4 regions of the Klebsiella sp. RIT-PI-d genome follow, and region 1 is predicted to be linked to each of the others. Evidence: predicted binding sites of a transcription regulator. Region 1 holds the regulator's gene; each other region holds the start of a gene.
What was found. The regulator CRP, encoded in region 1, controls carbon source genes, mostly activating them, when cyclic AMP is high. The targets are predictions, from matches to a motif close to ATGTGANNNNNNTCACAT.

Region 2: a site for CRP is predicted at 1,486-1,503, ahead of hpt (hypoxanthine phosphoribosyltransferase). Genes of this name have one in related genera too.
Region 3: a site for CRP is predicted at 2,115-2,132, ahead of epd (erythrose-4-phosphate dehydrogenase). Genes of this name have one in related genera too.
Region 4: a site for CRP is predicted at 1,216-1,233, ahead of AC791_RS00180 (YjcB family protein). Genes of this name have one in related genera too.

What each region holds. Positions count from the first base shown of each region.
Region 1 is NZ_LGIT01000004.1:25,933-28,983, reverse strand. Features, by position in the region: gene AC791_RS03450 (YccS/YhfK family putative transporter) at 1-1,315, opposite strand, end outside; gene crp (cAMP-activated global transcriptional regulator CRP) at 1,364-1,996, opposite strand; gene AC791_RS03440 (OsmC family protein) at 2,297-2,701, shown strand; gene AC791_RS03435 (phosphoribulokinase) at 2,747-3,051, opposite strand, start outside.
Region 2 is NZ_LGIT01000017.1:276,287-279,337, forward strand. Features, by position in the region: gene AC791_RS18595 (glucose/quinate/shikimate family membrane-bound PQQ-dependent dehydrogenase) at 1-1,425, opposite strand, end outside; gene hpt (hypoxanthine phosphoribosyltransferase) at 1,631-2,167, shown strand; gene can (carbonate dehydratase) at 2,239-2,901, opposite strand; gene AC791_RS18610 (ABC transporter ATP-binding protein) at 3,010-3,051, shown strand, end outside.
Region 3 is NZ_LGIT01000003.1:216,080-219,130, forward strand. Features, by position in the region: gene pgk (phosphoglycerate kinase) at 1-854, opposite strand, end outside; gene epd (erythrose-4-phosphate dehydrogenase) at 904-1,923, opposite strand; gene AC791_RS01450 (PPC domain-containing DNA-binding protein) at 2,300-2,725, shown strand; gene AC791_RS01455 (ECF transporter S component) at 2,746-3,051, shown strand, end outside.
Region 4 is NZ_LGIT01000001.1:43,125-46,175, reverse strand. Features, by position in the region: gene AC791_RS20675 (hypothetical protein) at 1-535, shown strand, start outside; gene AC791_RS00180 (YjcB family protein) at 822-1,103, opposite strand; gene AC791_RS00175 (EAL domain-containing protein) at 1,936-3,051, shown strand, end outside.

The sequences.
Region 1 (3,051 bases):
GCGTATAACCGTCAGGCACCTTCAGGTGCAGCGTTACGCCTGCAATCACCAGCCCTACCAGCGTGCCAAGCGCACGATGAAGAATACGCACCCGCGTTGCACCATAGCCGTTTTGCGTCACGAACATGATGGTCATCAGCACCCAGTAGGGTTTAGTGAGATGTAAAACGCTGCCTGCCAGGCTGGCGATACTGAGCATCACGCTAATTCGGGCGGCGGTGCGTAAGGCAGGCGACTTGAATGAGAGGTAGCTTTTGAGCGCCGACCACAGCGGTGGACGACGCTGACGATCGGCCATCAGATCGCGCGGGTAGAGTGGGCGAAGCGTACGCAGCACGCGGGCGATGCGGCTAAAATGCCAGGTGCAAAACTGGCCGACCGGATTATCCGGATTCTGGCGGGCAATTTTTTCCAGCGCCTCAAGCTGCTTGTCCATCGTAAAACGGCCAGAGTAATGATGATAAAGGATATCATCTGCCATCACGCGTAAGCGGGCGGCAATGGTCCGGGCATTCCAGCGGATCACGGCTTCAGCATGACTCTGTTCCACCAGCTTTTGCACCTCTTCCGGCTGGTGGAGGCTAACCGAAATATGCTCCTGTAAATCCAGCGCCATCTGGAACATCCAGCGCAGACGCTTGTAGTTTTCGTGTTTTTTTTCCGACAGCATATACAGCTGCTGATAGCACTGGGTAATTAAATCCACCGTTTTCTGCTGACGTACCAACAGCGGGGGCAGCGCCTTTTCCGGCGCGGTATGCTGGGTCAACAGGCTGTATTTTGCTTCACAATAGTCTGCCAGCTGGCGATAGAGCAGACTTAATGATTCCCGCAACGGCTGTTCGCGCCATAGCCAGAACCAGAACCAGTTAAAGAGTCCATACCAGAGCGTGCCCATGGCATACAGCAGCATTGGCTGCCAGACAGGCACAGAACCGGCAAGGCTCAGGGTAAAGATGGCTGCAATTAAGGATGCCGGAAGCAGGCGGGCATGAAGCGGGCCGATTTCCGCTGTCACGCCGAGTACCATTGCCAGCGCGGTCAGCACCAGCGGCAGCGGCGCACCCTGCGCCAGCAGAAGCTGAACCGCCAGACTACTGCCCGCGAACATCGCGCCGCCGATCGTCAGCCGCTTAAAAAAGCGCTTATGCGGCGTATCAAGACCGGCAATATTACAGCAGGCGGGAACGAGGGAAAAAAGCAGGCCGTACTGAAGCTGGCCGAGCAACAGGCCGATAGCCACGGGCAAACAGAGCACCAGCGTTTGCCGAAGTGCGTAGTTTATTTCCGGGTGATAAATCAGCCTGCGCCACATAGCGATAACAGCATCGGCGCATTACTGGGAATGCGCCGCGTGTCGACTCTAGCGGGTGCCGTAAACGACGATAGTTTTACCGTGCGCGGAGATCAGGCTCTGATCTTCCAGCATTTTCAGGATACGTCCCACCGTTTCGCGAGAGCAGCCTACGATCTGGCCGATCTCCTGACGGGTGATTTTGATTTGCATACCGTCCGGGTGCGTCATGGCATCTGGCTGTTTAGCCAGGTTAAGCAGCGTCTGCGCAATACGGCCGGTCACGTCGAGGAAGGCGAGGTTGCCCACTTTTTCGGATGTCACCTGTAAACGACGCGCCATTTGTGAAGAAAGGCGCATCAGGATGTCCGGATTTACCTGGATCAGCTGACGGAATTTTTTGTAGGAGATTTCCGCAACTTCACAGGCGGTTTTTGCACGTACCCAGGCACTACGTTCCTGACCTTCTTCGAAAAGGCCCAGTTCACCGATAAAATCGCCCTGGTTGAGATAAGAAAGGATCATTTCTTTCCCTTCTTCATCCTTAATGAGCACTGCCACCGAGCCTTTGACGATGTAATACAGCGTCTCTGCTTTTTCACCCTGGTGAATTAGCGTGCTCTTTGATGGGTACTTATGAATGTGGCAATGAGACAAGAACCATTCGAGAGTCGGGTCTGTTTGTGGTTTGCCAAGCACCATGCGCGATTATCCTCTGTTATAAGCTATCTCCGGCGGCGAAAGGGTACTGCCTCCGGGTTGCAATCGTGTTTGTCCCTCAGCGAGGAAGTTGACTGTCGGTATGTTCCGCAGCCAAATCTAATTCCTTTGCATACATGCGTCAAAGTCAATGTATCACTGCGGTATCTGATCTGTTTTAACATAGCTTTTGCCGCCTGTCTCCTGGTGTCTCGCTTCAGCATGACGCAGGTCGTCTTCCGTTGCGAGAATTGTTATGTGCGCGTAATCTGTGGAGAAAATTTCAACGCTGGAGTGGATGTTATGCAAGCACGCGTCAAGTGGGTCGAGGGGTTAACGTTTTTAGGTGAGTCGGCTTCCGGGCATCAGGTGTTAATGGATGGTAACTCTGGTGATAAAGCGCCCAGCCCGATGGAAATGGTGCTGATGGCCGCAGGTGGATGTAGCGCGATCGATGTGGTGTCTATCCTGCAAAAAGGGCGTCAGGACGTCACAAATTGCGAGGTTAAACTGACCTCTGAGCGCCGGGAAGAAGCGCCGCGTCTGTTCACGCATATCAATTTGCATTTTATCGTCACGGGTAACGATCTGAAAGATGCGGCCGTCTCGCGCGCCGTCGATCTCTCTGCCGAGAAATATTGTTCTGTAGCGCTTATGCTGGGTAAAGCCGTCAATATCACCCATTCATACGAAGTGATTGCCGCATAATAATCTTGCCCGATAAGCCTTTGCTGTCGGGCACTTGCGCACCTTTTACTCAATTGTCTTACCTTCCATCAGACGCTGAACCAGCGGCAGCATGATCAGCTCCATTGCCAGGCCCATTTTCCCGCCCGGCACCACTAATGTATTAATGTGAGAAATAAACGAACCCTGAAGCATGGCCAGCAACCAGGGATAGTCGATCCCTTCCAGATTACGAAAGTGAATAACCACGAAACTTTCGTCCAGCGAGGGAATGCTTTTTGCCGCAAATGGGTTGGAGGTGTCGACGGTGGGTACGCGCTGGAAGTTAATATGGGTCCGGGAAAATTGGGGGGTAATAAAATTAATATAGT
Region 2 (3,051 bases), on a different contig from region 1:
CAGCGTCGGCTGGGACGGCATATCCATATCCCACAGATCGTGGTGAACGGTCTGATAGCTCCATGCCAGCTTACCGGTAGTTGCATTCAGCGCCACGATTGAACTGGCGTAACGTTCTTGCTCCGGCGTACGGTTGCCACCCCAGATATCCGGTGTGGTGACGCCCATCGGCAGATAGACCAGATCCAGTTTGGCATCATAGGCCGCAGGTGCCCACGAGTTCGGCGAGTTAAAGGTAAAGGTGTGTTCATCCGACGGAATGGCATTCGGATCTTTCGCACCCGGATCGAAGGCCCACAGCAGATCGCCGGTATTGACGTCAAAGCCGCGGATCACGCCAGAGGTTTCGCGCACCGAGAAGTTATCGGTGACCGAACCGGCAATCACAATAGTTTTATCCGTCACGATCGGCGGCGATGTTGGCTCGTACAGCCCCGGCGTCTGATCCGGCATGTTGGTTTGCAGATTCAGAATGCCTTTATTGGCAAAGGATTCACACAGTTTGCCGGTCTCGGCATTCAGCGCAATCAGACGACCATCGTTGACCGGCAGAATGATACGACGCGGGCAATCTGCTACTGCATTTGCCGGCGCGCTGTCTGCTTTGGCTTCGTGATAAGAGACACCACGGCAGGTTACGTGCTGGAACGAAGGGGTTGAATTGAGCTGCGGATCGTAATGCCATTTCTCTTTACCGGTTGCCGCATCAAGCGCAAACAGACGCTGGTGAGCAGTACACAGGTACAGCGTGTCACCAACTTTAATCGGCGTGACTTCGTTCGTCAGCTCGCCAGAATCATTCTCTTTTTTGAAATCGCCGGTGCGGAATACCCAGGCTTCTTTCAGCTTGTGAACGTTATCGGCATTGATTTGCTTGAGGGGAGAATAACGCTGGCCTTCCTGGTTACGGCCATACGCTGGCCAGTCCTGATCGGCAACCGTTGAGATCGGCTCAGCAGGCGTTGAATCCGCGTGCAGCGTGCCGCTGACTTCCTGCGGATCGTTAAAGCCAGCCCAGGTCAGCATTCCGCCGCTTAACAGCAGGACCACTACCAGTGCAGCAACCGCGCCCGCAGACGGGAAAATCAGCCGGCGCCAGACAAACGGCAAAATCAGCCAGATGCCAAAGAACACCAGAATGTCGCAGCGTGGGGTCAGCGCCCAGAAGTCAAAGCCGACTTCCCAGACGCCCCAGATCATGGTCGCCAGCAACAGCCCGGCATATAACCACAGCGCTGAACGCTTGCCGCGCCACAGAAGCCAGGCTACGCCCAGCATGATAAGGCCTGCGATTGGGTAATACCAGGAGCCGCCTGTTGCGACCAGCCAGATACCGCCAATCAACAGATACAGTCCGCAGAACACGGCGAACAGCGCTGTCAACGTCACCAGAATGCGTGACGTACGGGGTTTTATCTCTGCCATAAAAGAATACTCTTTCAATTAATTAATATTTTAGTAGCAATTTATTATAGGATTTAACATATGTGATCGTCATCACAAAATGAGCTTTATTACACGATTGCCCGTTAAAATTATTTTGCTGATATACTACGGCGCTTACTGATCAATGCGGCTGTCTGAGGCGGCGGTGTTGAGTGATTTATCTGAAAATCATATGGTTGGCTAAATGAAACATACTGTTGAAGTGATGATCCCGGAAACGGAAATCAAAACCCGTATCGCTGAGCTGGGCCGTCAGATCACCGAACGCTATAAAGACAGCGGGAGTGAAATGGTGCTGGTGGGCCTGCTGCGCGGTTCGTTTATGTTTATGGCGGATCTGTGCCGTGAAGTGCAGGTTTCCCATGAAGTCGATTTTATGACCGCCTCCAGCTATGGCAGCGGCATGTCCACCACCCGCGATGTCAAAATCCTGAAAGATCTGGATGAAGATATTCGCGGCAAAGATGTGCTGATCGTTGAAGATATTATCGACTCGGGCAATACGCTGTCGAAAGTGCGGGAAATTTTAAGCCTGCGCGGGCCAAAGTCGCTGGCGATTTGTACCCTGCTGGATAAGCCATCGCGCCGCGAGGTTGACGTGCCGGTAGAGTTCGTGGGTTTTTCCATCCCGGATGAATTCGTGGTGGGTTACGGCATTGATTACGCTCAGCGCTATCGTCATCTGCCGTATGTCGGCAAAGTGGTAATGCTGGACGAGTAAGCCGTCAGAAAACAATGCCGGGCAAGCGTATGCCGCCCGGCAGAAACGTGTACGACGCCGCAGGCTGCCGATTACTTGTGGTTGATGTGTTTTAAACGCAGGTTAGAAACACCTTTGCGGTAGTGCTGCTCCAGCGATTCGCGATTAGTCGCGGTCACATCGAGATCGCGCAGCAGACCGTCGTGAATGCCGTAAGCCCAGCCGTGAATCGTTACTTTCTGACCACGTTTCCATGCAGACTGCATAATGGTCGAATGGCCGAGGTTATAGACCTGCTCCATCACGTTCAGCTCGCACAGGGTGTCCAGACGACGTTCCTGCGGCATTTCTCCCAGCAGGGAGCTATGCTTAAACCAGATATCGCGAATGTGCAGCAGCCAGTTATCGATAAGACCGAGTTCCGGATTTTCCACGGCTGCCTGTACGCCGCCGCAACCGTAGTGGCCGCAGATAATAATGTGTTCAACTTCCAGCACGTCGACAGCGTACTGAACGACGGAGAGGCAATTGAGATCGGTGTGGATCACCAGGTTAGCCACGTTACGGTGAACAAACAGCTCGCCGGGTTCAAGGCCAGTCAGACGTTCAGCGGGAACGCGGCTATCGGAACATCCAATCCAGAGAAAACGTGGCTTTTGAGCCTGAGCCAGCGTTTCAAAAAATCCGGGATCTTCTTCCACCAGCATTTTTGACCATAGTGCATTGTTACTGATGAGTGTATCTATGTCTTTCATGGAGGTTAACGACCTGTAACCAGATAATTGCGTTGGGCTAATATAGGTCAACTCCCGGATGATTTAAACCACATATAAAGTGTCAGAACGTAAGGTAAGTAAAAATTCATGACCATTGCACTGGAAATTGAGCAGCTTAAAAAGACCTAT
Region 3 (3,051 bases), on a different contig from region 1:
TCGAGGATCTGCTCTTCGTCTTTGATATCGCTAACGGATTTCAGGGTTGCGGTTGCCGTTTCAGAGAACTCGGTAGCCACGCGAACATCCGTCGGAACCGGGATATCGCAGGTGGTCAGCAGGCGTTTAGCTTCATCAACCAGATCGGCTTCGTACAGAGATTTGCCTACGTTATGGCCCTGAGCTGCCACAAACGTGTTGGCGATACCACCGCCCACGATCAGCTGGTCAGCGATTTTAGACAGGGAATCCAGAACGGTCAGTTTGGTGGAAACTTTAGAACCACCCACAATGGCAACCATTGGACGAGCTGGTTCTTTCAGCGCTTTACCCAGCGCATCCAGTTCAGCTGCCAGCAGCGGACCAGCACAGGCTACGTCAGCGAATTTTGCGATGCCGTGAGTTGACGCCTGGGCACGGTGAGCCGTACCGAAAGCATCCATCACAAATACATCACACAGTGCTGCATATTTTTTGGACAGTGCTTCGTCGTCTTTTTTCTCGCCTTTGTTAAAGCGAACATTTTCCAGAACGACCAGCTCGCCGTCAGCCACTTCAACACCGTCGAGGTAATCTTTTACCAGACGAACCGGGCTGGAGAGTTTGTCTTTCAGATAGTTAACTACCGGCAGCAGAGAGAATTCTTCATTGTACTCGCCTTCGGTAGGACGACCCAGGTGAGAAGTTACCATCACTTTAGCACCTTGTTTCAGGGCCAGTTCGATAGTCGGCAGAGAAGCACGAATACGCGCATCGCTGGTCACTTTCCCTTCTTTAACTGGTACGTTCAAATCCGCACGGATGAAAACGCGTTTACCAGCAAGATCCAAATCGGTCATCTTAATTACAGACATGGTGAATCCTCTCGTTGATTCTTAAAGTTTTGCAGGCGCAACAAGCGCCCTACCTGAAACCAATAGCTGCCATCGCTAACGTCGTGTCGAGCATTCGGTTAGCAAAGCCCCATTCATTATCGCACCAGACGAGCGTCTTAATCAGGTGCGCACCACTTACGCGCGTTTGTGTGCCATCAACAATAGCACTGTGCGGATCGTGGTTAAAATCAGTTGAGACTAACGGTAATTCCGTATAGTCAACTATACCATGAAATGCATCCCGTGCTGCTTTTTGCAGCAACTGATTGACTTCAATGGCTTTTACCGGTTGCTTCACGGTGACGCTAAGATCGATAGCCGTCACGTTTATTGTCGGTACGCGCACGGCAATAGCTTCAAAACAGTCATCAAACTGCGGCAGAATGCGGGCAATACCCGCAGCCAGCTTTGTATCAACCGGGATAATGGATTGACTCGCCGCACGTGTACGACGCAGATCCGGATGGTAAGCGTCAATCACCTGTTGATCGTGCATTGCAGAGTGAATTGTTGTCACCGTGCCGGACTCGATAGCAAACGCATCATCCAGCAATTTAATGATCGGAATAATACAATTTGTGGTACAGGAGGCGTTGGAGACGATGCGGTCTTCCGCTTGTAGCGCGTCATGATTAACGCCATAGACTACTGTCGCATCAAGATCGTTACTGCCAGGATGCGAAAAGAGAACTTTTTTTGCTCCCGCAGTCAGATGAGCGTTCCCGTGATCGCGAGTGCCATATACGCCGGTACAGTCCAGCACGATATCGACACCCAGTTCACCCCAGGGAAGCGCCTCAATTGAGCGCTCATGCAGAAGACGGATAGCGTCATCACCGACGAAAAGCTGCTCGCGCTCCTGGCGCACATCCCAGGCAAAGCGTCCGTGGCTGGTGTCGTATTTCAATAAATGTGCGATACCTGCTGCATCGGCCAGTTCATTGATTGCCACGACGGTCATTTCCGCCCGACGCCCGGATTCATATAAAGCACGAACCACGTTGCGCCCAATGCGACCGAAGCCATTAATCGCTACACGTACGGTCATAGATCTCCTGCAAAACGTCCCGATTCCATGAAGCTGACAGAATAATGCAGCAGCCCATTCAGGGAAACCTTGCCTGTCACAAACTGCGACTGATTGATTAATTGTCGAACATTTAATCGACTGAAACGGTTCAGCTAGGATAGGTGAATTGTGGAATAAAAGGAATGAATGCCTTATGGGTAAGCACATTTATCTGATCTGCGTCACATTTTCTCCTGACCGTGTCTGGGCTTTTATTCCATACCGGGAATTATGTATAACGATAGCGAATCTTTTTAGTTGTCCGTAATGACATTTACTGATTTAAATCAGAGTTCGTACCTCGTTACACGCATAAGATCCGCCGCACGTCCGGGTCCCGGAGTTATAACCTATTATGGAACATTTAAACCTCCCTGCTGGCGCGCACTTTTACGCCCTTCGTCTTCTTCCTGGTCAGGAAGTCTTTGCTCAACTCCATGCTTTCATTCATGCACATCATATCCATGCCGGATGGATTGCAGGCTGTACCGGGAGCCTCACCGATGTTGCGTTACGCTATGCCGGCCGCGAAGAAACGACCCGATTAGCCGGGACGTATGAAGTGATTTCACTCAATGGCACGCTGGAGCTAACGGGCGAACATCTGCATCTTGCGGTGTCCGATCCGGACGGCGTTATGCTCGGGGGACATATGATGCCCGGCTGTACCGTGCGTACCACCCTTGAACTGATTATTGGCGAACTGAAATCACTCTCGTTTAGCCGCCAGCCATGCGCCATTTCTGGCTATGACGAGCTGGTTATTACGCCACGCAACTAGACTATTGATAAGAGGTTTTCATGGCTCAACGCCGTTTTTCCAGTCTCTCTCTGGCACTAATCGTGATGTGTATTGCTATCAATATGGTCGGGGGGCAGCTGGCGAGTATGTTGAAGTTGCCCATTTTTCTGGATTCAATCGGAACATTCATTAGCGCGATTCTGCTGGGACCGTGGATCGGCATGTTAACCGGGCTGCTGACGAATCTACTCTGGGGTCTGTTGACCGATCCTATCGCTGCCGCATTTGCCCCTGTTGCCATGGTCATTGGGCTGGTCGCAGGCTGGCTGGCACGAGCCGGCTGGTTTCGGACTCTGCCAAAAGTC
Region 4 (3,051 bases), on a different contig from region 1:
TCTCCGGGATGCTGGCGATGAGGAACCTGGCCGGACCATTAGCGTCGATGGGGAAAAAGTATCGGCACTCACTATCAAACATGCCCGGATTGTTTACGATTGGTATCAGCAGAAAGAAATTTCTGCCCAACTCCTGGACGGTGATGGCTTATCAGTAGATGTCGTGCGATTTGCGGACGTGCCAGCATTTGTCATTTTGAAAGCGCTGGCTCTGGATCAACGCCAGGAGAGGAAGGATGCTGCTGACCTAATCCACGTGATCAGATATTCAGGCTCAATAAAGGAAGTTGCAGCGCTATTCGTTGAACGTATTTGTTCCGGGCAGCACCCAGAAGCTATTCTGGACGGCCTCGCGGCGCTCTCAAGACGCTTTGGGGACGACGAGCATGGCGAAGGCTATGAGAAGGTGGGGGCTGTCGCCTACGCACGCTTCTACGGCGAGGACGACGAAGATGAACTTGTTGGGCGGCAGCGTTTTGCTGCAGGGTTAGTTCAGGGCTTACTGGCTGAAATTAAGAGGCAGCAGGCAATTTAACGAAAACAGAATTGCCCCATGCAAACTTAGTTTTTTGGCTGATCTATCGACTCATTAGTCGCTGACAAAAATGTAATGTTTAACAGGGAATGTTATGAACAATTTTACGAAAAAATGACACTTGAGATATTTTTTTATTGAGACACCCACATTCCTTCACATATAGCCTGTTGTTATTACTGACACATTTAGTCGTAATGCATCAGTAAAGTCTAACCGTTCTAAGAACGTTATATCCCGACCAGCTCCCTTTTTGGGGCTGGTCAGTCTTTCCGGTTATGCATCATTACGTCACAACGACAGGCCACTCTGGCGGCAACTGTCCCATCGTTTCAACCATCACCCCTTTGGCGTTATGCAAAATGGCAGAAATATCCACCATTGAGATCCCCAGCAGGTTCATCGCGAACCAGAAGGCAGCAATCATGCCCAGAAGCGTGCTAATGACTGCTAACCCAACATAATCGCTTTTGCGAAACTGAATGTTTAATGTGCTGGCTAAAAACATCAGCCCGGCGCTTACCAGCGGCCAGCGCATCAACATGACGCTGGTAGTTATGGTCGCCATGAAATCTTATCCTCAGTGTGAATGATGTGCCTTCCATTACCCGTTTGTGAAGAGGCTCAGACGGCTGTCAGGCGAGTGAATTTTATGAAACAGTGTTTCCGCATTACAGGAAGTGTGAACTATATCACATTTGTTGCTTTATTCACCATCTGAGAGGCAGCTATCCTGCATACTGACGCGCAGAAAATGCCGTTTCCTGCGTTGAAACACCGCTATAGTGATAACGGTTCTTGTATAGGCCATTCCAGGCTTTGCAGTTATACTACGCATAAGAATTAAGCTACGATAAACGTTCTGTTCGTGAAAATTTCTATAAAATTCCAGCAATCAGATTAGTGGACGTGAGATTACGTTTTTTGTATGCCTTTAATAGCGCGGTTTTTAATTTTTATTTGGCATTTTTCTGTACACTGTTTTTATGTTTACTGCGACGATATCCATTCCCGGTAATTTAACTAATACTTAATTATTACGTGGTTTATCTTCAGTATAATAAGCGTAAAAGAGAGTACTTGTAATTCAGCGCGGACACTTTTTAAAAGCCAACTGATCAACCAGTTGATGCAGAACTATACAATATGCGCGCAACATCAACACGGCGTTTTCTGTTTTTTTACCCGGTCATGTATGCTTTTTCCTCTCCTTAATAAAAACGTGTTGCCTACTTTAAGTTTGGCTTACGGAAAAATATTATCGTCATAACTAAATATTAGGTTTTTGCGATAAAAAGTCGGTTGCTAATGTCGTATGATTCATGCAACGTAATCACATCTTTAATCAAAGTATCCATTTCGGAGCTCAGGCACATAAAATGCAGGGATATTAGGCTGAGATGAACCATAGCGTGCAACGCAAGGTGCTGAGAGTCCTCGGGATAATCATGGTAGTTTTACTGCCGGTGATGCTTGCGCTATGGTTTGCCCACTTAAGGGCCATTTCTGAAACCCGCGATCAGCTCCGTTCATTTGCGCAACTGGCGCTCAGTAAAACTGAGAAAGTCATTTATCAGGCCGATTTGGCGCGCGATGCTGCAGAGCAATTTCAGGGTGAGGTATGCAGTCCACACCATCGGCAGCAAATGTTGAATATTGTTCATGGCCGACTGTATGTTGATGATTTGATCTACGCCAAAGGGAATCATTTTTTATGCTCAACTTCTATTCGTCCTGGGTTGCCCTATCTGATGCCCAAAGAGAATTACTGGCGCAAACCTGATATTTTTATTTACTACTATCGCGACACACCCTTTTATCCTGGCTATAAAATGAACTATATGCAGCGAGGGAATTATATCGCTGTCATTAATCCTCTTTCTTACAGTGAAGTTATCTCAGAAGATCAGTCGCTCGCTTATGGTGTATACGATACCGTTACTAATGAATTTTTCTCAGTTAGCGAGCAGGCCGATCCTGGGATATTAAAAAAGCTTCTGCTTAATAAAGATTATACATTTCAACATGACGGTCGATTTTATACTATTGCCCGTTCTGCGAAACGGCCTATCGCGATTATTGTCTCTACGCTGTCATCGCGTTTTCATGACAATTTTTATCATCAGGTCTCTTTGACCCTGCCGCTGGGCATAATATGCAGTATCCTGATCCTGCTGGTCTGGGGACGAACGCATCGGGAGTTTAACTCCCCGCGCCGCCTGCTACAGCGTGCACTGCAAAAACGTCAGCTACGCCTGCATTACCAGCCAATTATCGATATTAAAAATAATCAGTGCGTCGGCGCTGAAGCGCTACTGCGCTGGCCTGGGTTTGAAGGTCAGGTGATGAGCCCGGCCGAATTTATTCCGCTGGCAGAAAAAGAGGGGCTGATTGAGCGGATCACGGATTACGTCGTTGACGAGGTATTTAGCGATTTGGGCGAGTTTCTTGCCGCGCACCCCCAGCTCTATATTTCAATTAATTTATCGGCTTCTGATTTCCACTCTTCGCGACTC